Regions from separate parts of the Paraburkholderia graminis genome, predicted to be linked through region 2. Evidence: predicted binding sites of a transcription regulator. Region 2 holds the regulator's gene; the other holds the start of a gene.
The links. Region 2 encodes LexA, which represses DNA repair genes until DNA is damaged. Its sites were predicted from a motif close to ACTGTATNNNNATACAGT; they were not measured.
Positions count from the first base shown of each region.

Region 1: a site for LexA is predicted at 7,096-7,113, ahead of recA (recombinase RecA). Genes of this name have one in related genera too.

Region 1 covers NZ_CP024934.1:3,334,660-3,350,083, reverse strand. The annotation lists gene dgoD (galactonate dehydratase) at 135-1,283, opposite strand; gene CUJ91_RS14935 (FadR/GntR family transcriptional regulator) at 1,377-2,084, shown strand; gene CUJ91_RS14930 (hypothetical protein) at 2,109-2,450, opposite strand; tRNA gene CUJ91_RS14925 (tRNA-Met) at 2,557-2,633, opposite strand; gene CUJ91_RS14920 (MFS transporter) at 2,749-4,407, opposite strand; gene CUJ91_RS14915 (sensor histidine kinase) at 4,625-6,172, opposite strand; gene CUJ91_RS14910 (response regulator transcription factor) at 6,181-6,960, opposite strand; gene recA (recombinase RecA) at 7,194-8,267, shown strand; gene recX (recombination regulator RecX) at 8,275-9,138, shown strand; gene CUJ91_RS14895 (DUF2889 domain-containing protein) at 9,387-10,091, shown strand; gene sucC (ADP-forming succinate--CoA ligase subunit beta) at 10,121-11,290, shown strand; gene sucD (succinate--CoA ligase subunit alpha) at 11,422-12,303, shown strand; gene CUJ91_RS14880 (TerC family protein) at 12,448-13,152, shown strand; gene CUJ91_RS14875 (pilin) at 13,298-13,930, shown strand; gene CUJ91_RS14870 (PglL family O-oligosaccharyltransferase) at 14,094-15,424, shown strand, end outside.
Region 2 covers NZ_CP024934.1:1,746,785-1,762,208, reverse strand. The annotation lists gene CUJ91_RS07880 (DUF3597 domain-containing protein) at 471-872, shown strand; gene CUJ91_RS07875 (asparaginase) at 1,007-2,038, opposite strand; gene CUJ91_RS07870 (CysB family HTH-type transcriptional regulator) at 2,150-3,076, opposite strand; gene CUJ91_RS07865 (sulfate/molybdate ABC transporter ATP-binding protein) at 3,162-4,220, opposite strand; gene cysW (sulfate ABC transporter permease subunit CysW) at 4,220-5,299, opposite strand; gene cysT (sulfate ABC transporter permease subunit CysT) at 5,296-6,198, opposite strand; gene CUJ91_RS07850 (sulfate ABC transporter substrate-binding protein) at 6,351-7,409, opposite strand; gene lexA (transcriptional repressor LexA) at 7,721-8,383, shown strand; gene CUJ91_RS07840 (hypothetical protein) at 8,491-8,871, shown strand; gene CUJ91_RS07835 (DUF2939 domain-containing protein) at 9,001-9,702, shown strand; gene CUJ91_RS07830 (universal stress protein) at 9,788-10,252, opposite strand; gene nodI (nodulation factor ABC transporter ATP-binding protein NodI) at 10,528-11,442, shown strand; gene CUJ91_RS07820 (ABC transporter permease) at 11,518-12,345, shown strand; gene CUJ91_RS07815 (hypothetical protein) at 12,427-12,849, opposite strand; gene CUJ91_RS07810 (NADP(H)-dependent aldo-keto reductase) at 13,061-14,113, opposite strand; gene CUJ91_RS07805 (DUF3820 family protein) at 14,256-14,468, shown strand; gene CUJ91_RS07800 (hypothetical protein) at 14,573-14,917, shown strand; gene CUJ91_RS07795 (acyltransferase family protein) at 15,189-15,424, shown strand, end outside.

The DNA.
Region 1 (15,424 bases), 1.6 Mb from region 2:
TCACGTCGCCGTAACGTGTGGCTGCGTCGCGCGAATCGCCCGGCTGTCGACGCACAAAAGAGAACGCCGCCCGCAGGCGGCGCTAGTCAGTTAGTCAGTTAGTCAGCAAACCGGCTCAGTCAGCAAAGCTCCGCTCACCACTCCGCGACGCTGCCGTCCGCGTGACGCCAGACCGGATTGCGCCAGCGATGCCCGACCTTCGCCATCTCGCGCACCTTCTCTTCGTTCACCTCGATACCGAGACCCGGACCTTGCGGAATCGACACGAAGCCGTCTTCGTATTTGAAGACTTCCGGGTTCCTGATGTAGTCGAGCAGGTCATTGCCCTGGTTGTAGTGAATGCCGAGGCTCTGTTCCTGGATGAACGCGTTGTAGCTCACCGCGTCGATCTGCAGGCAGGTGGCGAGCGCGATCGGACCGAGCGGGCAGTGCAGCGCGAGCGCGACGTCGTAGGCTTCCGCCATCGACGCGATCTTGCGGCACTCCGTAATCCCGCCCGCGTGCGACGCGTCCGGCTGGATGATGTCGACGTAGCCGCCCGACAAAATGTGCTTGAAGTCCCAGCGCGAGTACAGACGCTCGCCCAATGCGATCGGCGTGTTGGTCTGGTTGACGATGTCGCGCAGCGCCTCCGCGTTTTCCGACAGCACCGGCTCTTCGATGAAGAGCAGCTTGTACGGGTCGAGCTCTTTCGCGAGCACTTTGGCCATCGGCTTGTGCACGCGGCCGTGGAAATCCACGCCGATGCCAATGTCCGGTCCCACCGCCTCGCGCACCGCGGCCACGTTGTTGATGACGCCTTGCACCTTGTCGAAGGTGTCGATGATCTGCAGTTCTTCCGAGCCGTTCATCTTCACGGCCTTGAAGCCGCGCTCGACCACGGCGCGCGCGTTGTTCGCAACGTCGCTCGGACGGTCGCCGCCGATCCACGAATACACCTTGATCCTGTCGCGCACCTGGCCGCCGAGCAGCGCGTGAATCGGCACGCCATGATGCTTGCCCTTGATGTCCCACAGCGCCTGATCGACGCCGGCGATCGCGCTCATCGTGATCGGACCGCCGCGATAAAAGCCCGCGCGGTACATGACCTGCCAGTGGTCTTCGATCAGAAGCGGGTCTTTGCCGATCAGATAGTCCGACAGTTCTTCGACGGCGGCGGCGACCGTATGCGCGCGGCCCTCGACCACCGGCTCGCCCCAGCCGACGATGCCTTCATCCGTCTCGATCTTGAGGAAGCACCAGCGCGGCGGAACGATGAAGGTTTCGAGCTTGGTGATTTTCATGGCGTGCGTCTCCACTCATTGCGAAATATTCGAGGGTTTCCATGCTACCGCACAATCGCGCTAAAGTACTATTAATAGTACTATTCGCCACATATTGAGCGGCGCCGCCGCCGGGAGAAAGCTATTCAGCACGATCTGCATGGGCGCGTCGCGCATTTGCTGGGCACGGCGATTTTGCGTGGCGACTACGCGCCCGAATCGATCCTGCCGCGCGAGGCGGAGTTAATGGGCACTTTGGGGGTGAGCCGCACGGTGTTGCGCGAGGCGCTGCGCACGCTGACGTCGAAAGGGCTGATCGAATCGCGGCCGCGCGTGGGCACGCGTGTGCGCCCGAGGCACGCGTGGAATCTGCTCGATGTCGATGTGCTCGACTGGTATTCGCGCGTCGCCGAGCCGATGCAATTCGCGCTCAAGCTGCAGGAAATGCGCGAGATGATCGAGCCGTATGCCGCCGGTCTCGCGGCGGCTTCGCATGCGGACGACACGTTCGGCGCGCTGGCCGCCGCTCACGCGGCGATGGCCGCGGCGCGCAATGTCGACGAATGGGTAAGGGCGGATCTGCAGTTTCACCTGAGCGTGCTGATCGCGTGCAGCAACGAATTGCTGATTCCGCTCGGCACACTGATCGAACGTACGCTCGAGGCGCAGCTTCGGCTGAATGCGAAGCGCGCGGAGGTTTTCAATGCGTCGCTCGCGGAACATACGGCCGTGTTCGAGGCGATTCGCGAACGTGATGCCGCCGCCGCGCGCGACGCGATGGCGGGGCTGCTCGGCGTGACGCGCGGGCGCATCGAGGCGTGATCGCGCCGGCTCCCGGCGGCTCGCTTACTTGGCTTCCGGACCCGTCGTGGCCGCGCCCGACGACGGCGCCAGTTCATAACAGCCCGGCGCTTTCTTGCTCGCCTCGGAGGCTTGCGAATCGATGCATTTGAAGGCGCTCTGATCGCGCTGCACGAAGATCGTATCGGCCGGGCCGCCGTCGGCGCGAGGCGTATTGACGACGGCGACGATCCTGTAGCCGTTCTGCAGAAGCGTCGACAACGTGGTCTGGCTTGCGCGCCACTGGTTGTCGGTCGGAGTTTGCGCCTGAGCCACGGTCACGGAAGCGGCGCCCCAAAGCGCGATCGATGCGATGGCCACGGCGCGCGCGGCGGTGCGGAACGTCATCAACAATCCTCCTTGAAGTTGCGAGTGTCGGTGCCTGAATGAAAAATAGACAGCCAGAAACGAAAAAGCCGCTGGACCTTGTGGGTCAGCGGCTTTTTCTTGCAACTGGTGGCGAATCAGGGACTCGAACCCCGGACCTGCGGATTATGATTCCGTCGCTCTAACCAACTGAGCTAATTCGCCGAAAGAAGCGAGATTATGGGGATAGCGCCGAGGGCTGTCAACCCCCGGCGCGCAACTTTTTAAACTGCCGCCTCATGAGCCCCCAAGCGCGGGCCTGCGGGGCGGCGGATCCCGGTCAATCCTTCGCGTAAATGTCCGAGTCTTTCGTTTCGCGGACGAACAGCATGCCGATCACAAACGTGATGAGCGCGATCACGATCGGATACCACAAGCCCGAGTAGATGTTGCCCTTCGCCGCGACGATCGCGAACGCGGTGGCCGGCAGGAAGCCGCCGAACCAGCCATTGCCGATGTGATACGGCAGCGACATCGACGTATAGCGGATACGCGTCGGGAACATCTCCACCAGCATCGCCGCGATCGGTCCGTAGACCATCGTCACGTAGATCACGAGGATCGTCAGGATCACCACGCTCATCGGCCAGTTGATCTGCGACGAGTCGGCCTTCGGCGGATAGCCCGCGGACTTCAGCGTCGTGGCGAGCGTCTTGTCGAACGTCTTGCCCTGATCCTTGGCGTCCGCGGCCTTGCCGTCATACGTGTTCACCACCGTATCGCCGACCTTGATCTGCGCCGCCGTGCCCGCCGGCGCCGCGACGTTCTCGTAGTTCAGGCCGGCCTTCGAAAGCGCGCTCTTCGCGATGTCGCAGGAACTCGTGAACTTCGACGTGCCGACCGGGTTGAACTGGAACGAGCATTCGTCGGGATTCGCGATCACGACGATCGGCGCCTTGGCCGTAGCCGTTTCCAGCGCCGGGTTCACATAGTGCGTGAGCGCCTTGAAGAGCGGGAAGTACGTCAGCGCGGCGATCAGCAGCCCGGCCATGATGATCGGCTTGCGGCCGATGCGGTCCGACAGCGAGCCGAAGAACAGGAAGAACGGCGTGCCGATCAGCAGCGCGATGGCGATCATGATGTTGGCCGTCGCGCCGTCGACCTTCAGCGTCTGCGTCAGGAAGAACAGGCTGTAGAACTGGCCCGTGTACCACACCACGGCCTGGCCGGCCGTCAGGCCGATCAGCGCGAGAATCACGATCTTCAGGTTCTTCCACTGGCCGAACGCTTCGGTAAGCGGCGCCTTCGACGTCTTGCCTTCGGCCTTGATGCGCTCGAACACCGGCGATTCATGCAGTTGCAGGCGAATCCACACCGAAATGGCCAGCAGCACGATCGACGCGATGAACGGAATGCGCCAGCCCCATGCGCCGAACGCGTCTTCGCCCATCGCCGTACGCACGCCGAGAATCACGAGCAACGAGAGGAAGAGGCCGAGCGTGGCCGTCGTCTGAATCCAGGCAGTGTAGAAGCCGCGGCGTCCCGGCGGCGCATGTTCCGCCACGTAGGTCGCGGCGCCGCCGTACTCGCCGCCGAGCGCCAGGCCCTGCAGCATCCGCATCGCGATGAAGATGACCGGCGATGCGATGCCGATCGCCGCATAGCCGGGCAAGAAGCCGACGAGGAACGTCGACACGCCCATGATCACGATCGTGACGAGGAACGTGTACTTGCGGCCGACCATATCGCCGAGCCGCCCGAACACCACCGCGCCGAACGGCCGGACCGCGAAACCCGCGGCGAAGCTGAGCAGCGTGAAAATGAAGCCGGCAGTCGGATTGACGCCGGAGAAAAAGCTCTTGCTGATGAAGGCAGCCAGCGAGCCGGCCAGATAAAAGTCGTACCACTCGAAAACCGTACCTAGCGACGATGCGAAGATCACCCGCTTCTCATCGCGCGTCATGGGCACGGGCGAAATGTGTCCGCCTACGGTAGCCATATGTCGTCTCCAATATTGATATGCACGCGGTGCGCCGGCCCGCGGCGTTCCGTGCAACCGATTATTGGAGTGAAAACTTACGGCCTACTGACGTGAATGGTTGCGCCGGCGGCTTGCTAACCCGCGACGAAGGTTCGTGAAAATAGGTCAATTCTGGTTCAACGCCGTGCAATATGCTGTGAACGCCGGACAACTTGGCTTTGGCGGCTTATGGCTGTCAGCCCGCGTTAGGGTAAGTCCTGCCCCGCTCGAGCACATGCAAACTGACACGCACCAGCGTTCCCGCGAGCCGCGGCGCGGATTGATAGACGTTGTCGTCGATCGTCAGCTCGCCGCCGTGCATCGTCGCGATCTCGCGGACGATCGCAAGCCCTAGGCCGCTGCCGTCGCCTTCGCGGCCGAGAATCCGGTAAAAGCGCTCGACGACCCGCGAACGTTCGGCGGCTGGAATGCCGATGCCAGTGTCTTCCACTTCGAGATGCACGAGCCGCGCGGCGGCGTCGCGCCTCACTCTTACGGTGATGCGGCCGCCCGCCGGCGTGTAGCGGATCGCGTTGTCGATCAGGTTCGACAACATCTCGCGCAGCATGACCGGATTGCCGTCGACCTCGACGGGTTCTTCCGGCGCCTCGTAGCCCAAATCCATCTGCTTGGCGAGCGCGGCCTGCACCCAGTCGCGCACGGCATTGCGCGCGACTTCCGTCACTTCCACCGGCGTGAAGATCTGTCCGGACATGCGGTTTTCGGCGCGCGCGAGCGCAAGCAGTTGCGTGACGAGCCGCGCCGCGTGCTCGGAGCTTGTCGCGATCTGCTCGAGCGAGCGATGCACTTCCGCCGACGCGTCTTGCCGCAGCGCCAGCTCGGCCTGAGTGCGCAGGCCGGCGAGCGGCGTTTTCATCTGATGCGCGGCGTCGGCGATAAAGCGCTTTTGCAATTCCATGTTCTGCTCGAGGCGCGTCAGCAGATCATTGAACGACGTGACGAGCGGCTCGATCTCCGGCGGCGCGCGACGCGCCTCGAGCGGCGACAGATCGTCGGGCCGACGCGCGCGGATGTGCGCCTGCAGCGCGTGCAGCGGCGCGAGGCCGCGCGAAAGGCCGAACCACACGAGCAGGATCGCGAGCGGCAGGATCACGAACTGCGGCAGGATCACGCCTTTGATGATGTCGTTGGCGAGCTGGCTGCGTTTGTCGAGCGTCTCGGCGACCTGCACGAGCACCGGCTCCGCGCCGGGCGTCTGCGGGAATTCGACCGTCGTATAGGCCACGCGGATGTCGTTGCCGCGCAGCATGTCGTCCCGGAAAGCGACAAGGCCCGGTTGCGGCCGGTCGTCTTCGTGCGGCAGCGGCATGTCGCGCTCGCCCGCCACCAGCTCGCCCCGCGTGCCGAGCACCTGATAGAAAACACTGTCGACGTTGTCCGTCCGCAAAAAGTCGCGCGTGGAATCGGGCAGCGTCAGTTCGGCCACGCCGTTGACCGGATGAATCTGCCGAGCGAGCACGTAGGCGTCGGTTTCCAGCGCGCGGTCGAACGGCCCGTTCGCGATCGACTTGGCGACCAGATAAGTGACGGCCAGGCTCATCGGCCAGAGCAGCAGCAAAGGCGCGAGCATCCAGTCGAGAATTTCGCCGAATAGCGAGCGGGGGCGCGCCTCGGCGGCGGCTTCGGTTTCGTCGGGCGGGGCGAACGGATTGGCGTAGCGCTCGTCGCGCGCCTCGTCGAGGTCCGCCGCGCGGGCCGTCGCGCGATCTGCGCGTGCGGACATGATGTGCTCTATTTGTAGTGGTGACTCGCCGGCATTCCGCCGGCCGGCGTTGACGGCGATGGTGCCGGTTCGGGCTCGGCGGGTGTGGTTGCCGCCGCATTCGCACTGGCATTCGCGGGCGCGACCGCTTTCTCGAGGCAGTAGCCGAGCCCTCGCACGGTGATGATGCGCACGCCGCTCGGCTCGATTTTCTTGCGCAGCCGGTGCACATAGACCTCGATTGCGTTGTTGCTGACTTCCTCGCCCCATTCGCAAAGATGGTCGACGAGCTGTTCCTTCGAAACCAGCCGGCCGATCCGTTGCAGCAGCACTTCGAGAAGACCCAGTTCGCGCGCGGACAGGTCGATCACCTGATCGTTGATATAGGCGATCCGGCCCACCTGATCGAAGCCCAGCGAACCGTGCCGCACGATCGTCGGACCGCCGCCCGCGCCGCGCCGCGTGAGCGCGCGTACACGCGCTTCGAGTTCGTTGAGGGCAAACGGTTTGGCCATGTAGTCGTCGGCGCCGAGGTCGAGGCCCTTGACGCGCTCGTCGACGCTGTCCGCGGCGGTCAGAATCAGCACCGGCAGGTTCGAATTGCGCGCGCGCAGGCGGCGCAGCACTTCGAGCCCGGACATGCGCGGCAGGCCGAGATCGAGAATCAGCAGATCGAAACTTTGCATCGACAGCGCGGTGTCGGCCTCGACGCCGCTCTTCACGTGATCCACGGCATAGGCCGATTGGCGGAGTGATCGAACCAGGCCGTCCGCGAGTATGCTGTCGTCTTCGGCAATCAGAATTCGCATGATGCGCCAGCTCAGGGCCTTGGCCGGCACCTCGGGTGTCCCCGCGGCGCACAGCGGTCTCCGAATCATTGTGGGTGGTTGGGCGGCGCGACAGTAAAAATGCGCGTTCGCATCAGAATCACGCTTGCCAAAACCACTGTTTTTTTATACAGTGTCTGAGTTTCGTGTGCTGTCCTTCAAAACTGGACGACACATCTGCCTCAGACGCCGTTCATCATAGCAAAGGACGATTCATGGAAGAAAGCAAGAAAGGCTCGGCTGGACTGACTGCTGAAAAGAGCAAGGCACTCGCTGCCGCCCTCGCGCAGATCGAAAAGCAGTTCGGCAAAGGGTCGGTCATGCGGCTCGGCGCAGGTGAGGTAGTCGAAGACATCCAGGTCGTTTCCACCGGATCGCTCGGCCTCGACATCGCGCTGGGCGTCGGCGGTTTGCCGCGTGGCCGCGTGGTCGAAATCTATGGTCCGGAGTCGTCGGGTAAGACCACGCTGACGCTGCAAGTCATCGCGGAAATGCAGAAGATCGGCGGCACGGCAGCGTTTATCGACGCGGAACACGCGCTGGACATTCAATACGCGGGCAAGCTCGGCGTGAACGTGAACGACCTGCTGGTGTCGCAGCCGGACACGGGCGAGCAGGCGCTGGAAATCGCCGACGCACTGGTGCGCTCGGGCTCGATCGACATGATCGTGATCGACTCGGTCGCGGCGCTCGTGCCGAAGGCTGAAATCGAAGGCGAAATGGGCGACTCGCTGCCGGGTCTGCAAGCGCGTCTTATGTCGCAAGCGCTGCGCAAGCTCACGGGCACGATCAAGCGTACTAACTGCCTCGTGATCTTCATCAACCAGATCCGCATGAAGATCGGCGTGATGTTCGGCAATCCGGAAACCACCACCGGCGGTAATGCGCTCAAGTTCTATGCGTCGGTGCGTCTGGACATTCGCCGCATTGGCTCGATCAAGAAGAACGACGAAGTGATCGGCAATGAAACGCGCGTCAAGGTGGTCAAGAACAAGGTTTCGCCACCGTTCCGCGAGGCGATCTTCGACATTCTGTACGGCGAGGGTATTTCGCGTCAGGGCGAAATTATCGACCTGGGCGTGCAGGCCAAAATCGTCGACAAGGCCGGCGCGTGGTACAGCTATAGCGGTGAGCGTATCGGCCAGGGCAAGGACAATGCGCGTGAATTCCTGCGCGAAAATCCGGACATTGCTCGTGAGATCGAAAACCGCATCCGCGAATCGCTGGGTGTGAATGCAATGGCCGAGGCAGTGACCGGCGCAGGCGCAGAAGTCGCGGACGAAGAGTAACCACTACGTGATACGCAAGGGCCGGCCATTGTCCAATTCTGGACGCAACGTGGGCGGCCCGCGTAATGACGGGAGCGATTCGCCCGAACGTTCGGCGCATGCGGATCTATCCGAAACATCGGATCGCTTTAATCCGTTCGATCGGCCTGAATCGTTCGATCCGTCTGAACCGTTCGACGCACACGATCGCGCCGCAGGCCGTGGCCCGCGGCGCGCGCTGTCTTCAAGCCAGCCCGACCAGTCCGCTGAGCCTACCTACACGCGCTCGAGTGAGTCGCGCGGCTCACGCAACTCGCGTAACAACTCACGCAGCTCGCTTCGTTCGCATGGGTCAGGCACCTCACGCAGCACATCTGCCTCAGACCAAACACCCGGCGACGCAGATCCCGCCCCAAGCGAAGCAAAAAAATCCCAACGCCCAGCACGTTCGCTCAAAGGACGCGCGCTCGGCTACCTATCGCGCCGCGAGTACAGCCGCAGCGAACTTGCACGCAAGCTGAAGCCATTCGTCGAAGAAAGCGATTCGCTTGAGACGCTGCTCGACACGCTCGAAGCCGAAAACTGGCTATCCGATTCCCGCTTCGCCGAAAGCCTGATTCATCGTCGTTCGTCGCGACTGGGTGCGAGCCGCATCGTTGGCGAATTGAAGCAGCACGCGGTGGATCGCACGCTCGTCGACGAAGCGAGCGCTCAATTACGCGAAACGGAACTGGCGCGCGCCCAGGCCGTATGGCGCAAGAAGTTCGGTCAGCTTCCGGAGACCGCGACTGAGCGCGCGAAGCAGGCGCGCTTTCTCGCGTCACGCGGCTTTTCTGGCGCGACGATCGGCAAAATCCTCAAAGGTATCGACGAAGAATGGAGCGGTGAATAACGGTGAAGGGCGCGAAATGACGCGAAACGGCGGAAAGTGCCGCGAAGCGCCAGAAGCAGGACAAGCACCACAAGTCCCACCAACCGCATCACCCGCACTAACGCTTCAACCCAACCTTCCCACCACCAACTCCAGCCATAACCCCACCCATAACCGGCCAGCAGGCCGTCCCCGCCGCATTCCGGGCTGTCCCGAATACCCAGTATGCTAAAATTCACGCGTTTTCCAATTCGGCCTTTCCTTTCCGCATGCCGCTTTCCTCGTCAGTGCCCCGTCAATTGCGCCATCGTCGCGCAATCCGGGCGGAAGCTTATGAACGAGCCGATGGCCTGTGGGATGTGGAAGCGTGCTTGACCGACGAAAAGCCACGCGACGTGGTCCTTGCGTCGGGCGTCCGGCCCAATGGTCAACCGATCCATGAACTCTGGCTTCGCATCACCATCGATCGCAAGCTCAATGTCGTCGACGCCGAAGCGTCGTCCGACTGGGTGCCCTATCCTGGGCTCTGCCAAGCCAGCAATCCCGCCTATCGTGCCCTCATCGGGCTCAATCTGTTCCACAACTTCCGTCGCGATGCTGCCCGTTTGCTGGCCGGCACGGCGGGTTGCACGCATCTCACCGAGCTGTGCGCGATCCTGCCGACCGCAGCGATCCAGGCGTTCGCCGGCGACGTATGGAACACCGGTGACAGCACGCCAGGCGCGAGTGCAAGTTCAGAAAGCGAGTCGACCGACGGCACCGCCGAACGTCTAAACGAAAAACCGCCATTCCAGTTGGGACGCTGCCACGCGCTGCGTTTCGACGGGGAGGCAGTGCAGCAGTTTTACCCGCGCTGGTATGGCCATGCGCCACGCCCAGCAGACCGCCCGGCATCGCCAGACAACGGGGCGGCCCGCCACGAAGGCAGGGGCAATGCGCCCGGCATGTTGGACGGTAGCGGAAGCGATGTTTAATCCAACTCTCAGACTGAAGGGAATCACGCATGAAGATTCACGAGTACCAGGGTAAGGAAATCCTGCGGAAATTCGGCGTCGCGGTACCGCGCGGCAAGCCGGTCTTCTCGGTGGATGATGCGGTCAAGGCCGCGGAAGAGCTCGGCGGCCCGGTGTGGGTCGTGAAGGCTCAGATCCATGCGGGTGGCCGTGGCAAGGGTGGCGGCGTGAAGGTTGCCAAGTCGCTGGATCAGGTTCGTGAGTACTCGAACCAGATCCTCGGCATGCAGCTCGTCACACACCAGACTGGTCCGGAAGGCCAGAAGGTGAACCGTCTGTTGATCGAGGAAGGCGCGGACATCAAGAAGGAACTGTATGTCGGCCTCGTGATCGATCGTGTTTCGCAGAAGATCGTCGTGATGGCGTCGAGCGAAGGCGGCATGGACGTCGAGGAAGTCGCGGAAAAGACGCCCGAGCTGATCCACAAGGTTGCCGTCGATCCGTCGACCGGCCTGAAGGACGCCGAAGCAGACGACCTCGCGAAGAAGATCGGCGTGCCCGACGCGTCGATCCCGCAAGCACGCGCGATCCTGCAAGGCCTCTACAAGGCGTTCTGGGAAACCGACGCATCGCTCGCCGAAATCAACCCGCTGATCCTGACGGGCGACGGCAAGGTCATCGCACTCGACGCCAAGTTCAACTTCGATTCGAACGCACTGTTCCGTCATCCGGAAATCGTCGCGTATCGCGATCTGGACGAAGAAGATCCGGCTGAAGTCGAAGCGTCGAAGTTCGACCTCGCGTACATCTCGCTCGACGGCAACATCGGCTGTCTGGTGAACGGCGCGGGCCTCGCAATGGCGACGATGGACACCATCAAGCTGTTCGGCGGCGAACCGGCGAACTTCCTCGACGTGGGCGGTGGCGCCACGACGGAGAAGGTCACGGAAGCGTTCAAGATCATGCTGAAGAACCCGAACCTGACCGCGATTCTGGTCAACATCTTCGGCGGCATCATGCGCTGCGACGTGATCGCGGAAGGCGTGATCGCGGCGTCGAAGGCCGTGTCGCTGAAGGTGCCGCTCGTGGTCCGCATGAAGGGCACGAACGAAGACCTGGGCAAGAAGATGCTCGCCGATTCCGGTCTGCCGATCATCTCGGCTGACAGCATGGAAGAAGCGGCTCAGAAGGTCGTCGCGGCTGCCGCGGGCAAGGCGTAATCAGCCTCCCACGGCGTTTACCAGGATTACGAATGGCGGCGCACGGTAGCGCACGGGCAACGCGGGCGAGAACGTTCCGCCTCGTTGCTCGTCGCGCCATCGTGTGACGCCAAACGAACAGAGGTCAATACATGTCGATTCTGATTAACAAAGACACCAAGGTCATCACGCAGGGCATCACCGGAAAGACCGGTCAGTTCCATACGCGTGCTTGCCGTGAATACGCAAACGGCCGCGAAGCGTACGTCGCAGGCGTGAACCCGAAGAAGGCCGGCGAAGATTTCGAAGGCATTCCTATCTACGCAAGCGTCGCTGAAGCCAAGGCTGAAACGGGCGCGACCGTGTCGGTGATTTACGTTCCGCCGGCAGGCGCTGCTGCTGCAATCTGGGAAGCAGTCGAAGCCGACCTGGATCTCGCGATCTGCATCACGGAAGGCATTCCCGTCCGTGACATGATCGAGATCAAGGACCGCATGCGTCGCGAAAACCGCAAGACGCTGCTGCTCGGACCGAACTGCCCGGGCACGATCACGCCGGACGAGCTGAAGATCGGCATCATGCCGGGTCACATCCACCGCAAGGGCCGCATCGGCGTCGTGTCGCGTTCGGGCACGCTGACGTATGAAGCAGTCGGCCAGTTGACGGCGATCGGCCTCGGCCAGTCGTCGGCAGTCGGTATCGGCGGCGATCCGATCAACGGCCTGAAGCACATCGACGTGATGAAGATGTTCAACGACGATCCGGATACGGACGCCGTCATCATGATCGGCGAGATCGGCGGTCCGGACGAAGCGAACGCGGCTGAGTGGATCAAGGGCAACATGAAGAAGCCGGTGGTCGGCTTCATCGCCGGCGTCACGGCGCCTCCGGGCAAGCGCATGGGCCACGCCGGCGCGCTGATCTCGGGCGGTGCGGATACGGCCGAAGCGAAGCTGGAAATCATGGACGCCTGCGGCATCAAGGTCACGAAGAACCCGTCGGAAATGGCGCGTCTTCTGAAGGCAATGCTGTAAATCGAAACTGGCGCCCAGTTCGAGCGCCTTTTTTGATACGCTTACGAGATCCTTTCGTAGCGTGCGTTCTCAAAAGCGGGGGAGTTAAACACTCCTCCGCTTTTTTATTGGCCGCGCGTCCGCTTCCTTCTTATTCTTTTGCTCATGCTCGAGTTCCTCGCCACGCTCCATTGGGGCGCAGTCATTCAGATCATCGTCATCGACATTCTGCTCGGTGGCGACAATGCCGTCGTGATCGCGCTGGCCTGCCGCAACCTGCCGCCCGCGCAGCGCACGAAGGGCGTGCTGTGGGGCACTGCGGGCGCGATCCTGCTGCGCGTGGTACTGATCGCGTTCGCGGTCGCGCTGCTCGACGTGCCGCTGCTGAAGTTCGCGGGTGGGCTGTTGCTGCTGTGGATCGGCGTCCGGCTGATGGCGCCGGCGCACGACGCGCACGAAAACGTGAAGCCCGCCGATAAGCTCATCTCGGCGATCAAGACGATCATCGTCGCCGATGCCGTGATGAGTCTCGACAACGTGATCGCTATTGCGGGCGCCGCCGAGGCCGCTGACCCGGAGCATCGCCTCGCGCTGGTGATCTTCGGACTCGTGGTGAGTATCCCGTTGATCGTATGGGGCAGCCAGATCGTGCTGAAACTGCTGGACCGGTTCCCGATCGTCATCACGCTCGGCGCCGCGTTGCTCGGCTGGATCGCGGGCGGGCTCATCATCAACGATCCGGCCGGCGACCGTTGGCCGGTCCTCGACACGCCGCTCGCCGAATACGGCATGAGCATCGCAGGCGCGCTGTTCGTCGTGATCCTGGGTTATGTGATCAAGCGCCGCAACGCGAAATCCGCGGCGGCCTGAAGGAACGCCAAGCATCACACCTGCGTGCGTTCCAGGTTCAACGTTAGCCATTCGGCTGACTGTCCGAGACGAGCGTCGCTCGCTACGATCAAAGCGCCTGTTCCCGATTCGTGGAGCAGGCGCTTTTCGTTTCAGGAGCCTGCCGATGATCGTCACCTTGCCTTATTCCCCTTATTCGCAATCCACGCTGGCGCACTCGCGATTCGCGCGAGCGCGCTGGTCCGCAACACTCGCGCGAGCGTGCCGCCGCGTCGGCTCGCGCCTCGGTCTCGGCTTCACGCTGATCGAACTGATGATCGTGCTGGCGATCGTCGGCGTGATCGCGGCCTATGCGATTCCCGCGTATCAGGACTACCTCGCGCGCAGCCGGGTGGGCGAGGGACTGTCGCTCGCGTCGTCGGCGCGTCTTGCCGTGTCGGAAAACGCGGCGAGCGGCAACGCGTTCGGTGGCGGCTACGCGTCGCCGCCCGCGACGCGCAACGTCGAGTCCGTTCATGTCGACGACGACAGCGGCCAGATCACCGTCGCCTTCACGACGCGCGTGGCGCCTGCTGGCTCCAACACGATCACGCTCGTGCCGTCGGTGCCCGACAACATCGATGCGCCCACCGCGCGCGTCTCGTTGGCGAAGGGCTCGGTGCAGGCGGGCGCGCTCGCGTGGGAATGCTTTGCCGGCGGCAAGACCGCGTCGTCGTTGCCGGCGCCGGGCGCAGGTCCGATGCCCGCGCAGGCGCCGACCTTGCCCTCACACCTCGCACCTCCCGAGTGCCGCGCGTAATGCAACACGCGTGATGCGACACGCGACACGCGCGACGCACGCACGGGTAGCTAGCCGTTCAAACGTAAATCGCTGATTTTCGGGATATTTCGGCCCAGCCGGCGCACAGCGCAAGGATTTTTTTGTATAGTGCGCCGGTTGCTGACGCCCACCCGCTTACTCGATGCCCACACCTTTCGCGCGCTACCTTTCTCTCATTCTGTTGGCTCTCGCGTTGGTGCTGCCTTATGCAGTCGTCAACCATACCTATCCGATTCCGACGTTCTACGCTGAATTCACAGCCCTCGCTTTGTACCTGCTGATGGGCGCCGGCGTGGTCTTGCTGGTCGCGGGTTCGCAGCCGCGCATCGGCTTTGCGTCGCCCGTGGTGGCGCTCGTGCCGCTGCTGTTCGGGCTGTTGCTGGTCGCGCAGTCGGTGCTGCTGCCGGTCTCGCAACCGTCGATGAACTGGCTCGGCGGCGGCTTTCTGTTGGCTGCATTCATGGCGACACACGCGGGCTACGGCTTCGCGCGCGCGAAGCTCAGCGAGACCGCGTTGCGCTGGGCGGCTTGCGCGCTGGTCGTCGGCGGGCTGTTTGCGGTGTTCTGCCAGGTCATCCAGCTCTTTCACCTGGAGACGCGCGTGTCGCCGCTCGTGGTCGCGTATAACGTGACGGTCGAGCGCCGGCCGTTCGGCAACATGGCGCAGGCGAACCACCTCGCCACGTATATCGCGTTTGCGATGGCGGGCGCGCTGTTCCTCGTGCAGACGCGCCGGATCGCCGTCCCGATCTGGGCTCTCGTCTCCACCATCTTTGCAGTGGGGCTCGCGTTGACGGTCTCGCGCGGCCCGTGGCTGCAAATGGGTGTGATCGTCGTCGCTGGTTTCTGGATGGCGTTCGCGCAGACCCGCGCCGAACCGCAGTTGCGCCGCAGTCATCGGCAATGGCTGATTCCCATTGCGCTCGCTGTGCTGTTCTTCGTCGTGAATGCGCTGATTCGCTGGGCCAATGTGCGCTATCACCTCGAACTCGGGCAGTCGGCGGCGGATCGTTTCAAGGACGCCGGCCAGATCGCGCCGCGGCTCGCGCTGTGGAAATACGGCTGGACGATGTTCCGCACGCATCCGTTGCTGGGCGTCGGCTGGGGCGAGTTTCCGAGCTATCAGTATCAGTACGCGAAGACGCTCGGCGGCGTCGAGATCGCCAATAATTCGCACGACGTCTTTATCGATCTGCTCGCGAAAACCGGCCTGATCGGACTTGCGATCGTGCTGTTCGGCCTCGTCACGTGGCTGGTGCGTGTGGTGCGCGCGCCGCAGAGCGCCGGGCGCGTATTCGGCATTGCGCTGATTGGCGTGCTCGTCATGCATGCGCTCGTCGAATATCCGCAGCAGTACATGTTCTTCCTGTTGCCGGCCATGTTCGTGTTCGGCTTGCTCGAGACGCGTCCGTTGCGGCTCGTGCCTGCGCGTCTGTCGTTTGGCGTATTCGCGGCGATCGTGTTCGGCGGCAT
Region 2 (15,424 bases):
GGGCAAATCGAGCCGCTCTGGGCTGAGAGCGGCAAAGTGGGGTCCGCAGCGGCACCCGGCGGCGCCGGGGAAGCCTTGGTCGGTCAGACGTCGTCGTCGGGTGTCCGGCTGTCGGATTCATCGTTATGCGCTTTCCGCCAATCTCTCGCAGCAGGTGCGCCATGCGCGCCGCCTGCCAGCGCCTGTCTTTGCAGATTCCCTCGCACGTTGGCTCGCAAGTCCGCTTGCATTTGCTTGCAACTCCGCGTCCGCGGCACGACCTTTTTTGACACTTCGGTCCGCGCTTTTCTCCTACACTCCCTGAGTCTGGTTGCAGCGTATCGGCGATCACGTACGGCTTGCCGATCATTGCAGCGCATGTGCCCTGCTTCGTTCGCCCGAGTCGAAACGACTTGCAACGACTCGCAACCAGTGTTCAACCCGTGAGCGGTATGTGCTTGCGCCGGTAACCCATCTGCAAAGGATTCAGAATGAGCATCTTTGGTGACATCGTGAACAAGCTCTTCGGCAAAGCGAAGCCCGACCAGCCCGCACCGGCAGTCGAGCCGACACCGGACCCGGCAGCGGCGCAAGCTGCCGCACCGCAGGCTGCACCGGCGCCCGCGCCGCTGGCCGATGTGGACGTCGCTGCCGTGATGGACCAGTTCGTCAGCGAGAGCGGCCAAACGTTGAACTGGCGCACGTCGATCGTCGACACGCTGAAGGCGCTCGGCGTGGACAGCAGCCTCGAGCATCGCAAGGAACTCGCACGCGAACTGAAGTACAGCGGCGACACGAACGATTCGGCGAGCATGAATGTCTGGCTGCACAAGCAGGTAATGCAAGCGCTGGCGGCGAACGGCGGCAAGTTGCCCGCGGATCTGGCGGACTGACGTCCATCGCGACAAACGTCAAGCTCAAACGATAACGCGGCGCCAGGTCGATGACCTGAGCGCCGCGTTGTCATTTGACGTTCATCTGCGGGACACGTTTCCGACTTTGAATCGGGCCGCTCGCGCGAGATCGATCAGTACGTATCGAACGCCTTTTGCAGTGCAACCGGCCCCGCGCCGCCCGCGGCCAACGCGAGCATCAACAGCACGCGCGCCTTGTACGGATTGAGCGAGCCGGCGCTGACGAAACCGAGTGCATCGTCGGCGGCTGCGCCGTTGCGCATCACATGTCCCGAACCCACGCGCGACGAACGCACGACGGCGACGCCCTGCGACGCTGCATCGGCGAGTGCCTGCGCAAGCGACGCGTGAATCGAACCGTTGCCCGTGCCCGCCACCACGATGCCGCGCACGCCGGCTGTCACGAATGCATCCACGGCGATACGCGATACGCCCGCATAGCTCGCGACGATCTCCACATGCGGCCAGTTCGCGCCGATCACGAACTCGGTCGCGCGCGTATGCGGACGCACGACGCTGCGCTGAAACTCGACGCGCCCGTCCTGCACCCAACCCAGCGCGCCAATTTCCGGCGACTGGAACGCATCGACGGCATAGGTGCTCGTCTTGACCACGTCGCGCGCGCTGTGAATCCTGTTGTTGAACGCAACCAGCACGCCCTGCCCGCGTGCGGCCGGATTCGCTGCAACGGTGACCGCATTCAGCAGATTGAGCGGACCGTCCGCCGACAACGCCGACGCCGGACGCATCGCGGCGGTCAGCACGACCGGCTTATCCGACTTGACGGTCAGATGCAGCAGATAGGCCGTTTCCTCGAGCGTGTCCGTGCCGTGCGTGATGACGACGCCGTCGATGTCGTCGGCGGCAAGCAGCGTGTTGACGCGTTGCGCGAGCGTGGTCCACAGCGGCATCGCCATGTCCTTGCTGTCGATGCTCGCAATCTGCTCTGGCGCGATGCGCGCCACCGTCGACAACGCCGGCACCACGGAGAGCAATTGTTCGACGCCGACCACGCCGGCCTGATAGCCGGAAGTGTTGGTGGCGTCCGCGGCGGCGCCGGCAATCGTGCCGCCGGTCGCCAGCACGGCGATGCGCGGCAGCGGCGCCGCAGCGCTTGACGAAGAGGAGGAAGTCAGTGTGTTCATGGCGGCGATTGTAAGCGATGATGCGCCGCCCTCTCGCGCCGTTGAAGTCCTCACAAACCCTTTGGTTGCTTAAGCGGATCGTTTAGGCAGATCGCTTAAGCAATCGCGCGCTCACACCGCCTCGCGCAATTGCACGGCGATTTCCGCCTCCGTCAATTGCGGCGCGAACATCTCGATCAGCCGATACGCGTACGCGCGCAGGAACGCGCCCTTGCGCAAGCCGACGCGCGTCGTGCTCGCTTCGAACAGATGCTGCGTATCGAGCGCGACCAGTTCCGTGTCGCGCTTCGGGTCATAGGCCATTGCGGCCACCACGCCGATGCCCATGCCGAGTTCGACATACGTCTTGATCACGTCGGCGTCGATCGCGGTCAGCACCACGTCGGGCAGCGCGCCCGCTTTCGCGAACGCCTGGTCGATATGCGAGCGGCCCGTGAAGTCCTGGTCATACGTGACGATCGGGAATTCGGCGATTTCGTCGAGCGTCAGATTCGGGCGGCCGACGAGCGGATGATCCTTCGGCACGACCACGACGTGATGCCACGAATAGCACGGGAACGTGACGATGTCCGGGAAACGGTCGAGCGCCTCGGTCGAGATGCCGATGTCCGCCTCGCCGTTGATGATCATCTGCGCGATCTGCTGCGGGCTGCCCTGACGCAGCGCGAGATGCACCTTCGGAAAGACCTCGGTGAACTGGCGAATCACTTTCGGCAACGCGTAGCGCGCCTGCGTGTGGGTGGTCGCGACCACGAGGTGGCCGCTGTCCTGATCCGCGAACTGGCGCGCCACGCGGCGCAGATTCTCCGCGTCGAGCAGCATCCGCTCGATCAGTTGATGCACCGCCTTGCCAGGTTCCGTGAGGCCGGTGAGCCGCTTGCCGCGTCGAATGAAGATGTCGACGCCGAGTTCGTCTTCCAGATCCTTGATCTGTTTCGATACGCCCGACTGCGACGTGTACAGCACGTTCGCCACTTCGGTCAGGTTCATGTTCTGACGCACGGCCTCGCGCACGAAGCGCAGTTGCTGGAAGTTCATGTTGAAGTGTCCGGTTCAGCGAAAATTGAATTATTGGAGTGGGTCGCGTTGGATCGAATCGGGTTGCGCATGCGTGCTGAGCCGCTCATTGCGCCGGAAATACGCGCAGCGCGCGCGGCACGGCCGTCACGCCGTCGCCGACCGCGAGTTGCAGCTCGCGCCATGATTCGCGATCGAGTTCGGCTTCGAGCAGATGGCCTTCGCGGCCCGCGAGTTCCACTCGCACCGAGCCGCCCAGCGTCACGACACGCCGCACATCGACGACGATACCTTCGCGGTGCCCCGCCGACTGCGGATACAACTGCAGATCGTGCGGACGCACATAGGCGAAAGCCGGGCCGCTGAAGTCGGTGCTGATCGCAACCGGCAACGCCGCGCCGTCCACCACGAAACCCCTTGCGTCGACCTTGCCGTGCAGCCGGTTGGCCGCGCCGAGAAACTCATAGACGAACGAAGTCTGCGGATGGTCGTACACGTCTTGCGGACTGCCGACCTGCTCCACGTGTCCATGATTCAGCACGACGATGCGGTCCGCCACTTCGAGCGCCTCTTCCTGATCGTGCGTGACAAAGATCGTCGAGATATGCAGGTCGTCGTGCAAACGCCGCAGCCAGCTACGCAGTTCCTTGCGCACCTTGGCGTCGAGCGCGCCGAACGGTTCGTCGAGCAGCAGCACTTTCGGTTCGACGGCAAGCGCGCGAGCGAGCGCGATGCGCTGCCGCTGGCCGCCCGACAGCTCCGACGGATAGCGTTGCGCGAGCCAGTCGAGTTGCACGAGCTTCAGCAGCTCATGCACCTTTTCGCGGATCACCGCTTCCGAAGGCCGCTCTTTCCTCGGCTTCACGCGCAGCCCGAACGCCACGTTCTCGAACACCGTCATGTGACGGAACAGCGCGTAATGCTGGAACACGAAGCCCACTTCGCGCTCGCGCGCGCCGACCGTGGCGACGTCCTGGCCTTGTAGTTCGACCTGTCCGCCATCCGCGTATTCGAGGCCTGCGATCACCCGCAGCAAAGTGGTCTTGCCACAACCCGAGGGCCCGAGCAGCGCAACCAGTTCGCCCGGCGGAAAATCGAGCGAGACGTTATCGAGCGCGACGAAATCGCCGAAGCGCTTTTGCAGGTTACGTACGGTGATACCCATTACAGCTCTCCTTGCTTGAGCGGGTGTTGCTGCGAGACTGATGTTTTGAGCGGCCTGGAGCCAGACGACGAGGCCGACGACGACGCTGGGGACGACGACGCCGACAGCGCCGACGGCAGCGTGACAGGACCAGCATGTGCGGGCACGTCGCGCACGTCCGACAGCTCCGCCGACATATGACGCTCGGCGAGCAGCTTGAGCGCGAGCGTCACGAGCGCGAGCAACGCCAGCACCGACGCCACGGCAAACGCCGCCGAGAAGTTGTATTCGTTGTAGAGAATTTCGACGTGCAGCGGCATCGTGTCGGTCTGCCCGCGAATGTGGCCCGACACCACCGACACCGCGCCGAATTCGCCCATCGCCCGCGCGTTGCACAGAATCACGCCGTACAGCAGGCCCCATTTCACATTGGGCAGCGTGACGCGGCGGAAAATCTGCCAGCCGGACGCGCCGAGCACATGCGCGGCTTCTTCCTCGTCGTTGCCTTGCGCCTGCATCAGCGGAATCAATTCGCGCGCGACGAACGGGAACGTGACGAAGATCGTCGCGAGCACGATGCCCGGCACCGCGAAAATAATCTGTATGTTGTGCGCCTGCAGCCACGGACCGAACCAGCCCTGCGCGCCGAACATCAACACGTAGATGAGACCCGAGATCACCGGCGACACGGAAAACGGCAAATCGATCAGCGTGGTCAGCAGCGCCTTGCCGCGAAACTCGAACTTCGCGATGCACCACGAAGCCGCGAGGCCGAACACGAGATTGAGCGGCACCGCGATCGCCGCGGTGATCGCCGTGAGCTTGATGGCGGCGAGCGCATCCGGGTCCGCGAGCGACTCCAGATAGAAGCCGAGCCCCTTGCTCAACGCCTGATAAAACACCGCGACGAGCGGCACGACGAGAAAGAGCGCGAGAAACAGCAGCGCGATGCCAATGAGAATCCAGCGCACCACGGGCGGCTCAGTCACGGGGTCGGGCCGGCGCGCGGCAGTCAGCGGCGCGCGTGCGGGCGCGGCATGCGCGTCAATGCTTTCGGCGCTTTCGGCAGGCTTGAGGGTTTCGACAGACTGGCGGCTCATTGCACACCTCCGCCAATCGCCGCGACGCTCGTCACGCTCGCTGCGGGCGCAGGACCGGAACCGCCGCGGCTCGTGCGCCGCTGCAAGTACCACTGCAACGTGTTGATGAAAAGCAGCATCAGGAACGAGACGACGAGCATCACCACGGCAAGCGCGGTCGCGCCTGCGTAGTCGTATTGCTCGAGCTTCGTGATGATCAGAAGCGACGTGATCTCCGACTTCATCGGCACATTCCCGGCGATGAAGATGACCGAGCCGTATTCGCCGAGCGCCCGCGCGAACGCGAGCGCGAAGCCCGTCAGCAACGCCGGGAAAACCGCCGGCAGCACGACGCGGCGAAACGTCAGCCAGCGCGACGCGCCGAGGCAGGCGGCGGCCTCTTCCTGTTCGCGCTCGAACTCCTCGAGCACCGGCTGCACCGTGCGCACGACGAACGGCAAGCCGATGAACGTCAGCGCGACCAGCACGCCCACCGGCGTAAAGGCGACCTTCAGGCCGAGCGGCTCGAGAAACTGTCCGATCCAGCCGTTGCCCGCATAGACAGCCGCGAGCGAAATGCCGGCGACCGACGTCGGCAGCGCGAACGGCAGATCGACCACCGCGTCGACGATGCGCTTGAACGGAAACGTGTAGCGCACCAGCACCCACGCGACCAGAAAGCCGAACACCGCGTTGATCAGCGCGCCGCCGAGCGCGGAAAAAAACGTCAGCCGGTATGAAGCAAGCACGCGCGGCGAGCTGACCGCGCGCACGAACTGGCTCCAGTCGAGGGTCGCCGTTTTCAGAAAAGTCGCCGCGAGCGGAATGAGCACCACGAGGCTCAGATAAGCCACCGTGATGCCGAGGGTCAGGCCAAAACCGGGCAACGCGCTCGGCTTTCGGAAGGTCAACGTCGTCATGCTCGTACTCTTTCAGTTGATGCTCGTGTTGCAGGCCTCGGCGTCCCGATCGGCCAAAAGCGCGCCCGCGGCGCGCTCCTTCACGACGCCTGACGGCGCGTCGCGTTTGCCCTGTCCGCGCCGGGTTGCGGCGCGGACCTGGACGATGCTACTTACTGCGGCTGATAGATCGAATCGAACACGCCGCCGTCGGCAAAGTGCGTCTTTTGCGCGTTGGTCCAGCCGCCGAACGAATCGTCGACCGTGTAGAGCTTCAGCTTCGGAAACTTCGCGGTCAACTCGGCCGGCACCTTGTTCGAACGCGGACGGTAGAAGTTCTTCGCGGCGATTTCCTGGCCTTCCTGGCTGTACAGGAAGTTTAGATACGCCTCGGCGAGCTTGCGCGTGCCGTGCTTGTCGACGACCTTGTCCACCACCGCGACCGGCGGCTCGGCCAGAATACTCACCGACGGCACGACGATTTCGAACTTGTCCGTGCCGAATTCCTTGATCGACAGGAACGCCTCGTTTTCCCACGCGATCAGCACGTCTCCGATCCCGCGTTGCACGAAGCTGGTGGTCGCGCCGCGCGCGCCCGAATCGAGCACGCCCGCATTCTTGTAGAGCTTGCCGACGAATTCCTTGGCCTTCTGGTCGTTGCCGCCCGGCTGATGCGCGGCGTACGCCCACGCGGCCAGGTAGTTCCAGCGCGCGCCGCCCGAGGTCTTCGGATTCGGCGTCACGATCGACACGCCCGGCTTCGTCAGATCGTCCCAATCCTTAATGTGCTTGGGGTTGCCCTTGCGCACCAGGAACACGATCGTCGACGTATAAGGCGATGCGTTGTCGGGCAGGCGCTTCTGCCAGTTCTTGTCGATCAAGCCCTTGTTGGCGAGCGCGTCGATGTCGTAGGCGAGCGCAAGCGTCACGACGTCGGCCTGCAGGCCGTCGAGCACCGAGCGAGCCTGCGCGCCCGAGCCGCCATGCGACTGCTTGAACGTGATGGTTTCGCCGGTCTTCGCCTTCCACTCCTTGCCGAACGCCTGGTTCACGTCCTGATAGAGCTCGCGGGTCGGGTCGTAGGAAACGTTCAGCAGCGTGTTGTCGGCGGCTTGCGCCTGGCCGATTGTGCCAATTACGCCGAGCGCGGCCGCCGCGCCGAATGCGAGCGCGGCGATGATGCTCCGCGCCTTATGGGTAGTCCGTGCCCGCCCCGTGTTCCGATGATTCATGTCCTGTTCTCCGCGTGTTGGTCCGCTAAAGCTGCGAGTGGTGTTGTTTTGCGTCGGGTCACGTGCACATGAGCGCGACTGGAGGCCAGTCTATCGAAGGGCTTTCATCATTAAAAATAATGTTTCCTCATTTTTTAATACGCAAAAGTGGTAATGGCAGCCAGACAAGGCGTTGCGGCATGCAAACCGATGTTTTGACGTCGATTGACGACGTTGCAGCGCGGTGCTTGAGCGCGAACTTAAAGTAAAGCTTGAATTGCGCCGAATACTGTATAAAAATACAGTCACCTGTTCATACATACAGTGGCGCCATGACAAAACTCACCGCACGACAGCAGCAGGTTTTCGATCTGATCCGCCGGGCGATCGAACGCACCGGCTTTCCGCCCACCCGCGCGGAGATCGCCGCCGAGCTGGGCTTCAGCTCTGCCAACTCGGCCGAAGAGCATTTGCGGGCGCTTGCCCGCAAGGGCGTGATCGAACTCGCCGCCGGCGCGTCGCGCGGCATCCGTCTGCTGCCCAGCCAGGACTTCGGACAGGACGGCACCCAGCATCAGTTCACGCTGCCGCATCCGAGCATCATGCAACTGTCGCTGCCGCTCATCGGGCGGGTCGCGGCCGGTAGCCCGATCCTCGCGCAGGAACATATCGCGCAGCACTATGCGTGCGACCCGGCGCTGTTCTCGAGCAAGCCCGACTACCTGCTGAAGGTGCGCGGCCTGTCCATGCGCGACGCGGGCATCTTCGACGGCGATCTGCTCGCGGTGCAGAAAAGAAGCGAGGCGAAAGACGGCCAGATCATCATTGCCCGCCTCGGCGACGACGTCACGGTCAAGCGCCTGAAGCGCCGGCCGAACGGTATCGAGCTGATCGCCGAGAACCCCGATTACGAAAACATCTTCGTTGAGACAGGCAGTGCGGACTTCGCGCTGGAAGGCATTGCTGTCGGTCTGATTCGCCCCGGCGAGTTCTGATCGCGCCTGCCGGGTTGGTCGCCTGTCAGTACACCGTACACAGGCGGATCAACCCTCGCCTGCCACTCACTACCGCAGCACACACGTTGAATCGCCCGGAGAGCCTCATGGAACGCCTTGCCCGCCTGTTGCCGTTTCGCCAGTTCGGCCGTTTGCGCCATCTGCGCAAGCTGGTGCCCTGCTCACTGATTGAAGCATCCACGGCCGCCACTGCGTCGCTGTTCGATTCGCCGGTGAACGGCTCCGGTGCGCATGCCGCTTCGTCATCCTTACAGGCGTCTTTGTTGCCGTCGTCGTTGCCGGCGTTCGCGCGGGTGTCGCTGAATTCCGGGCTCAACACCGCGGAGCCGGCGCGTCGCGCGCCGGTGCGGGTTTATCACGGGCCGTCGCGGCTCATCATGGTCGGCACCATGGACGCGGTGTGCAGAATGATCGACCGTTGCATCGCCGACGAAACCAACGTCCAGGGCGCGGTGTTCGAGTCCTGATGTGCGGTAAGGTGTGCGGGCGCGTTGCGGGAAACGTCGTTCGTCGCATCGAACGGGAATCATGAGTGGGGATCGTTTCGGCGCAACGCCGGTCCACGTTCGATCTCACCTGATGGAGAATCCCGGCCCATGGCAGCAGTATCAATACGCAAGAAGCGCGGTGCTCGTCCGCTTGTCGTCGCGCTGATCGTCATCGCGATAATCGCCGGCTTGGGCTTTGGCTATGCATCGCCGTATATCGCGCTCAACAACCTCAAACGCGCCGCCGACGCGCGCGACGCGCAGACGGTGAATCAGTACGTCGATTTCCCGGCGTTGCGCGAAAGCCTCAAGCAGCAGGTGACGGGTTTGCTGACGCGGCGGCTCGACTCGCGCGGAAACGGCAACCCATTGGCCGCGATCGGCGCGATGATCGGCGTCGCATTGATCGGCCCGCTAGTCGATGCGTATGCGACGCCCGACGGCGTGGCCGCGTTGCTCAACGGCATGCCGCCGCGCGGCGTACCGGGCGAACGGCCGCCCGCGCCGCCGGCTGCGAGCAATCCGGCTGCGGCAAATGGACCTGCGCCGGCAGCGCCGGGCAGCGCTAATAGCGCGGATCAAAGCGGCGCGGATCAAAGAGCCGGCAATGGCGCCAACTCCGGTGGAGAAGGCAACGCGGCGCATGGCGCCACGCCGCCGCAGCCGCCGGAAACCACCGCCGGTTATCGCGGCATCAACGAATTCGTCGTTACATACCAGCACGGCGCCGGCGACGCGCGTTACTCCGCGATCTTCCTGCGCGAAGGCCTGTTCACATGGAAGCTGGCCGCGGTCAATCTGAACGAGTGAGCGGGAGCGCGGCGCTTGGGCGTTGAAGTTCGCGAATTCGACAGCCGCACTCGCGCCGCGAAGGTCGCAAGCGCGAGCCGTGTGCTCAGGCCGCCTCTTGCTGCTGCTCCTGCGCCGATGAACACGCCACCAGGATACTGCACGACACGCGATCGAGCAGCGGCGTGTTGCCCGCGCCCATCCACCATCGGGACAAGCCGGTGCGGCAGCGGTGGCCGACCACTACGAGGTCGACATGCAGTTCATTGGCCAGATTGGCGATCTCGTCGATCGGATGGCCGAACGCAAAGTGCCCTTGAGCCCGCACGCCGCGCTCCGTCAGCCAGTCCACGCCTTCTTGCAGGATGTCCCGCGCGGTCTTTTCGAAGCTGCCGCACGCGACGTCGGTCAGCAGGCCCGCGCTTTGCGCGATGCTCGAGCGCATGTCCACGACCGAGAGCAGATGCGTTTCCGCTTTGAGGTCCAGCGCAAGATCGGCGCCGCAGCGCAGCGCTTTGCGGCCTTCACGCGAGCCGTCGTAGCACAACAGGATTTTCTGGTAGCTCGCCATGGTATTTCCCCTTTCCGCAAAAGCGCGGTCTGAGTTAATCATGGTGCGCCGCAATTCAGCTTGCAAGGGATGGAAAACGCTAAGTGCGACTCGTGCATGCCCCTGCCCTGTGCATGCGAGCTTCGCGCCGTTGCGACAGCGTCGGCGGCGTTCATGCGGCGGTGCAAGAAGCGGCTCCGACCGCGCGCCGCAGCGGCCACCCGTTCGCAGCCGATGGCCTAGAATGAGCAGCCTTCCCGGCCATTCGCGCCTTTTCCATGACGTCGATCTCATTCATGCCCGATACCGCCATCCAGTTCGATCAGGTTGAAAAAAGCTACGGCGAAAAGAAGGTAGTCGACGGACTGTCGTTTCACGTCGACACCGGCGAATGTTTTGGCCTGCTCGGACCAAACGGCGCGGGCAAGACGACCACGCTGCGCATGCTGCTCGGCATCGCCGCGCCGGACGCCGGCGCGATCCATCTGTGCGGCGAGCCGATTCCAGGCCGCGCGCGCGTAGCGCGGGCACGCGTCGGCGTCGTGCCGCAGTTCGATAACCTCGACCCGGACTTCACCGTCCGCGAGAACCTGCTGGTCTTCGGCCGCTACTTTGGCCTGAGCGGCGCGCAATGCCGCGCAATGGTGCCGTCGCTGCTCGAATTCGCGCGTCTGGAAAGCAAGGCCGACGCGCGCGTGAGCGAGCTGTCGGGCGGCATGAAGCGGCGCCTGACGCTCGCGCGGGCGCTCGTCAACGATCCCGACGTGCTGATCATGGACGAGCCGACCACCGGCCTCGACCCGCAGGCGCGGCATCTGATCTGGGAGCGTCTGCGCTCGCTGCTCGCGCGCGGCAAGACGATCCTGCTGACCACGCATTTCATGGAGGAAGCCGAGCGGTTATGCGACCGGCTGTGCGTGATCGAAGAAGGACGCAAGATCGCGGAAGGTGCGCCGAGGGCGCTGATCGAATCGGAAATCGGCTGCGACGTGATCGAGATTTTCGGCCCCGATCCGCTCGCGTTGCGCGACGAACTCGCGCCGCTCGCGCAGCGCACGGAAATCAGCGGCGAGACGCTTTTCTGTTATGTGAACGACGCGGCGCCGGTGCACGCGCGGCTCAAGCAGCGCGCGGATCTGCGCTATCTGCATCGTCCGGCGAATCTGGAGGATGTGTTCCTGCGGCTCACGGGCCGCGAGATGCAGGACTGACTTTCGTCGATACCGCACGAGATACCGAAAGAGACACTAGAGAATCACGGCACCAAACCCCGCACGAGACACGCAATGGATGCACGCACCTACCGAAGCAACGAAGCGAGGCCGCCGAGCCAGGCGCTGCTCGCCGCACTGCCCGCCAACGCGGTCAACTGGATCGCCGTGTGGCGCCGCAACTACCTCGTGTGGAAAAAGCTCGCGCTCGCGTCGATGTTCGGCAATCTCGCCGATCCGATGATCTACCTGTTCGGCCTCGGCTTCGGCCTCGGATTGATGGTCGGCCGCGTGGATGGCGTGTCGTATATCGCGTTCCTCGCCGCGGGCACGGTCGCGTCGAGCGTGATGATGTCGGCGAGCTTCGAGTCGATGTATTCCGGCTTCTCGCGCATGCACGTACAGCGCACGTGGGAAGCGATCATGCACACGCCGTTGACGCTCGGCGACATCGTGCTCGGCGAAGTGATCTGGGCGGCCAGCAAGTCGGTGCTCTCGGGCGTGGCCATCATGCTGGTGGCGGGCGCGCTCGGCTACGCCAGTTTTCCGTCGATGCTGCTGGCGCTGCCCGTCATCGTACTGACGGGACTGGCGTTCGCGAGTGTCGCGATGGTGGTGACCGCGCTCGCCCCGTCGTATGACTTTTTCATGTTTTATCAGACGCTGGTGTTGACGCCGATGCTGCTGCTTTCGGGCGTGTTCTTCCCGATCTCGCAGTTGCCCGCCGCGGCGCGCGGTGCGGCGCAAGTACTGCCTTTGGCACACGCCGTCGATCTGCTCCGCCCGGCGATGCTGGCGCGCCCGCTCGATAACGCGTTATCGCATGTCGTCGTGCTGACGGTTTATGCGGTAGGCGGCTTTGTTGTGTCGGCGGTGCTGTTCCGGCGCAGGATGATGAAGTAGCGGACGGCTTCGCGCGCGTTCCTCCAAAGGAGCCGGCGCCCGCGAATGAACGTGCATGACGATGATGGCGATGCCGCGGACTCAGTCCTCGTCGTCGGTCCACGGAATGTCGACGTCCGAGATAAACGCGACCGTCGCGAACGGGCCGCCTTCATGCCGGCCGATCTTGCCGTCGGCACGCTGCCACTCCACGCGAAACACGGTGCCGGGGTCGTCGGCGATCAGGCGCACGGTGCGGATCTCGTCGGGATCGGCGTCTTCCACGGGACCGTCGAGCGAGATTTGCAGCTCTTGCGGCCACAGGCCGTCGGCGGGATCGTAAATCTTGTCGCCGTCCGGGATCAGCGTGAACGCCTCTACGCCGATGGTCGCCGACGCCTCGACGATCATCTTGGCCAGCGCGCGCAGCAACGCAGTCGCCCGCGCCGAATTCGCCTGACGGATTGCAAGATCCCCGCGCGTCAGCGCCTGCTCGAGTTTTGGGTTTGTTTTTTGTTGAGCCATTCGATGTCCTGGTCCTGGTGCTGTGTTTTGTGCAGCGCGGCGGAACAACCGCCGCGGCTGCCGATTCACGGGCCGAGTCGCATTATTCGCGCGCGCCGTTAACTTACGACGTGCCGGATAAGAAGGACAAGCCCGTACTGCTCACCACAGTTTAGGTCGTGATTTGCCGACAGGCAGGCACATTTGCCTTTCGTTGCATGTCCGTGCGAACTCAGGGCGCGGGGTTCGGCTGCAACTGATGCAACGCGTCGATTTCATCGAGCACGTCTTGCGAGAGCTTGACGTCGACGCTCGCAATGTTCTCCTTCAACTGATCGAGCGATGTCGCGCCGATCAGATTGCTCGTCACGAACGGCCGGCTGTTCACGAACGCGAGCGCGAACTGCGCGGGCGAGAGGCCATGCCGCTTCGCCAGCTCGACGTAGCGCGTGGTGGCCTGAACCGCTTGCGGCTTGCTGTAGCGCTGGAAGCGCTCGAACAGCGAAATGCGCGCGCCTGCCGGACGCGCGCCGCCTTCATACTTGCCCGACAGCCAGCCGAACGCGAGCGGCGAATACGCGAGCAAGCCGATGTTGTCGCGATGCGCGTACTCGGAGAGCCCGACTTCGTAAGTGCGATTAAGCAGACTGTACGGATTCTGAATACTGACGATGCGCGGCAAGCCGAGCTTCTCCGACGCGCGCAGGAACTGCGCGACGCCCCACGGCGTTTCGTTGGAGACGCCGACATGGCGCACCTTGCCCGCCTTGACGAAATCGGCGAGCACGGAGAGCGTTTCCTCGATAGGCACCGTGTATTCGTCGTCGACCCACGGATAGGCCGGGCGGCCGAACGTCATCGTGTTGCGGTCGGGCCAATGCAACTGGTACAGATCGACGTAATCGGTTTGCAGGCGCTTAAGGCTGTCGTTGAGCGCCTCGGTGAGATTCTTGCGGTCGAACTGATTGGTTTCGCCGCGGATATGACGCGGATTGTGCGGCTGACGCGCGGGTCCGGCGATCTTGGTGGCCAGCACGATCTTCTCGCGTGCGCTGCGATGCTGCGCGAGCCAGGTGCCGATAAAGCGCTCGGTGGAGCCTTGCGTTTCCGCGCGCGGCGGCACCGGATACATCTCCGCGGTATCGATCAGGTTGACGCCGTGATCGAGCGCGTAGTCGATCTGCGCGTGCGCCTCCTGCTCGGTGTTCTGCTCGCCCCACGTCATCGTGCCGAGCCCGATCAGGCTGACCTGTACATCCGAATCGCCGAGTCTGCGGTATTCCATTGAACCTGTCCTATCGGTTGTATGAACATAAACCGCTGACGTTACCACGCCCGCGCGATGCCTGCAGCACAGCTAAAATGCCGTCGTCGCGGGCGTCTGAAGATGCGCCGCGCTCAACCTTCCTTGCGTCGATCGAATCACGATGAATCCCGAACACCTCGAGTTGCTGGTCACGCGCGTCATGCCCTACGGCAAGTACAAGGGCCGCCTGATCGCCGACCTGCCTGGCCACTACCTCAACTGGTTCGCGAGTCAGGGCTTTCCGCCCGGCGAGATCGGACGGCTGCTTGCGTTGATGCATGAGATCGATCACAACGGTTTGTCGTCGCTGATCGAGCCTTTGCGCAAACGCTAAAGGCGTGGGCCGCGCTGTAACGCGACGACACAAATACGGCTGAACTCCCGGACGCGCGATCTTTCTGACTCTTTAGTGAGGACGTATGGGGACGGGAGACGATCGTGAGCAGACTCTTTGCATCGATGGCATGGCTGGCGATTGCAGCGGGCGTGAGCGGATGCGCGGTCGCGCCCGGCTATGACTACGGCTACGCGCAGCCGTATTACCCCGACTATGGTTATGCGTACGGCGCGCCATACGCACCGTATGCGCCGGTATACGGCACGGTCGGGATCTGGGGCGGCTGGGGTGGCTCCTGCTGCTACCACGGCGGCGGCGGGCACTGGCGCGGCGGTGATTGGCATGGCGGCCACGGCGGTGGCGGCGGGCATGGCGGCGGTTATGGTGGATCGCGCGGCGGCAGCTCGTGGAGTGGTGGCGGCGGGCATGGCGGACGGAGTCATTGAGGCTCGCAGCTCATGCGACGATGGTTGCCGCGATCCGTGCGGTAGAACAAAAGCGGCGTTGTGGTTTCTCACGACGCCGCTTGCAAATGCCTACTGAAGCTTACCGCTGAAATTCTTCGGGTCGCTACGGGGCTCGCAAACGACCCGAACTCAATCGTAATTTCTGCAAGAAGCCGGACCGGGCGGCCGCGCCATGCCTGCGCTCGAGCCGCTGAAATCCTTACCAATTCATGTAGACTCGTCCGCACCGATCCTAAGAAAGATATGGGACATGGGCCTCTACAACATCGCGCCGTACTTTGTCGTCATGGCGGCGTTGTGCTGCCTGTTTGCGCTGCCCATATTCAGGTTTGTGGACACTGTCGGTGGAGACTCCGGGAGAGTCGTCACCATCGACGGCTTGCGCGGATTCCTGGCTCTGTCCGTCATGATCTACCACGGCCTGATCAGCTATAACTACCAGGCGAATGGCCAATGGATCGCGAGCGACTCCCTTTTCTACAGACC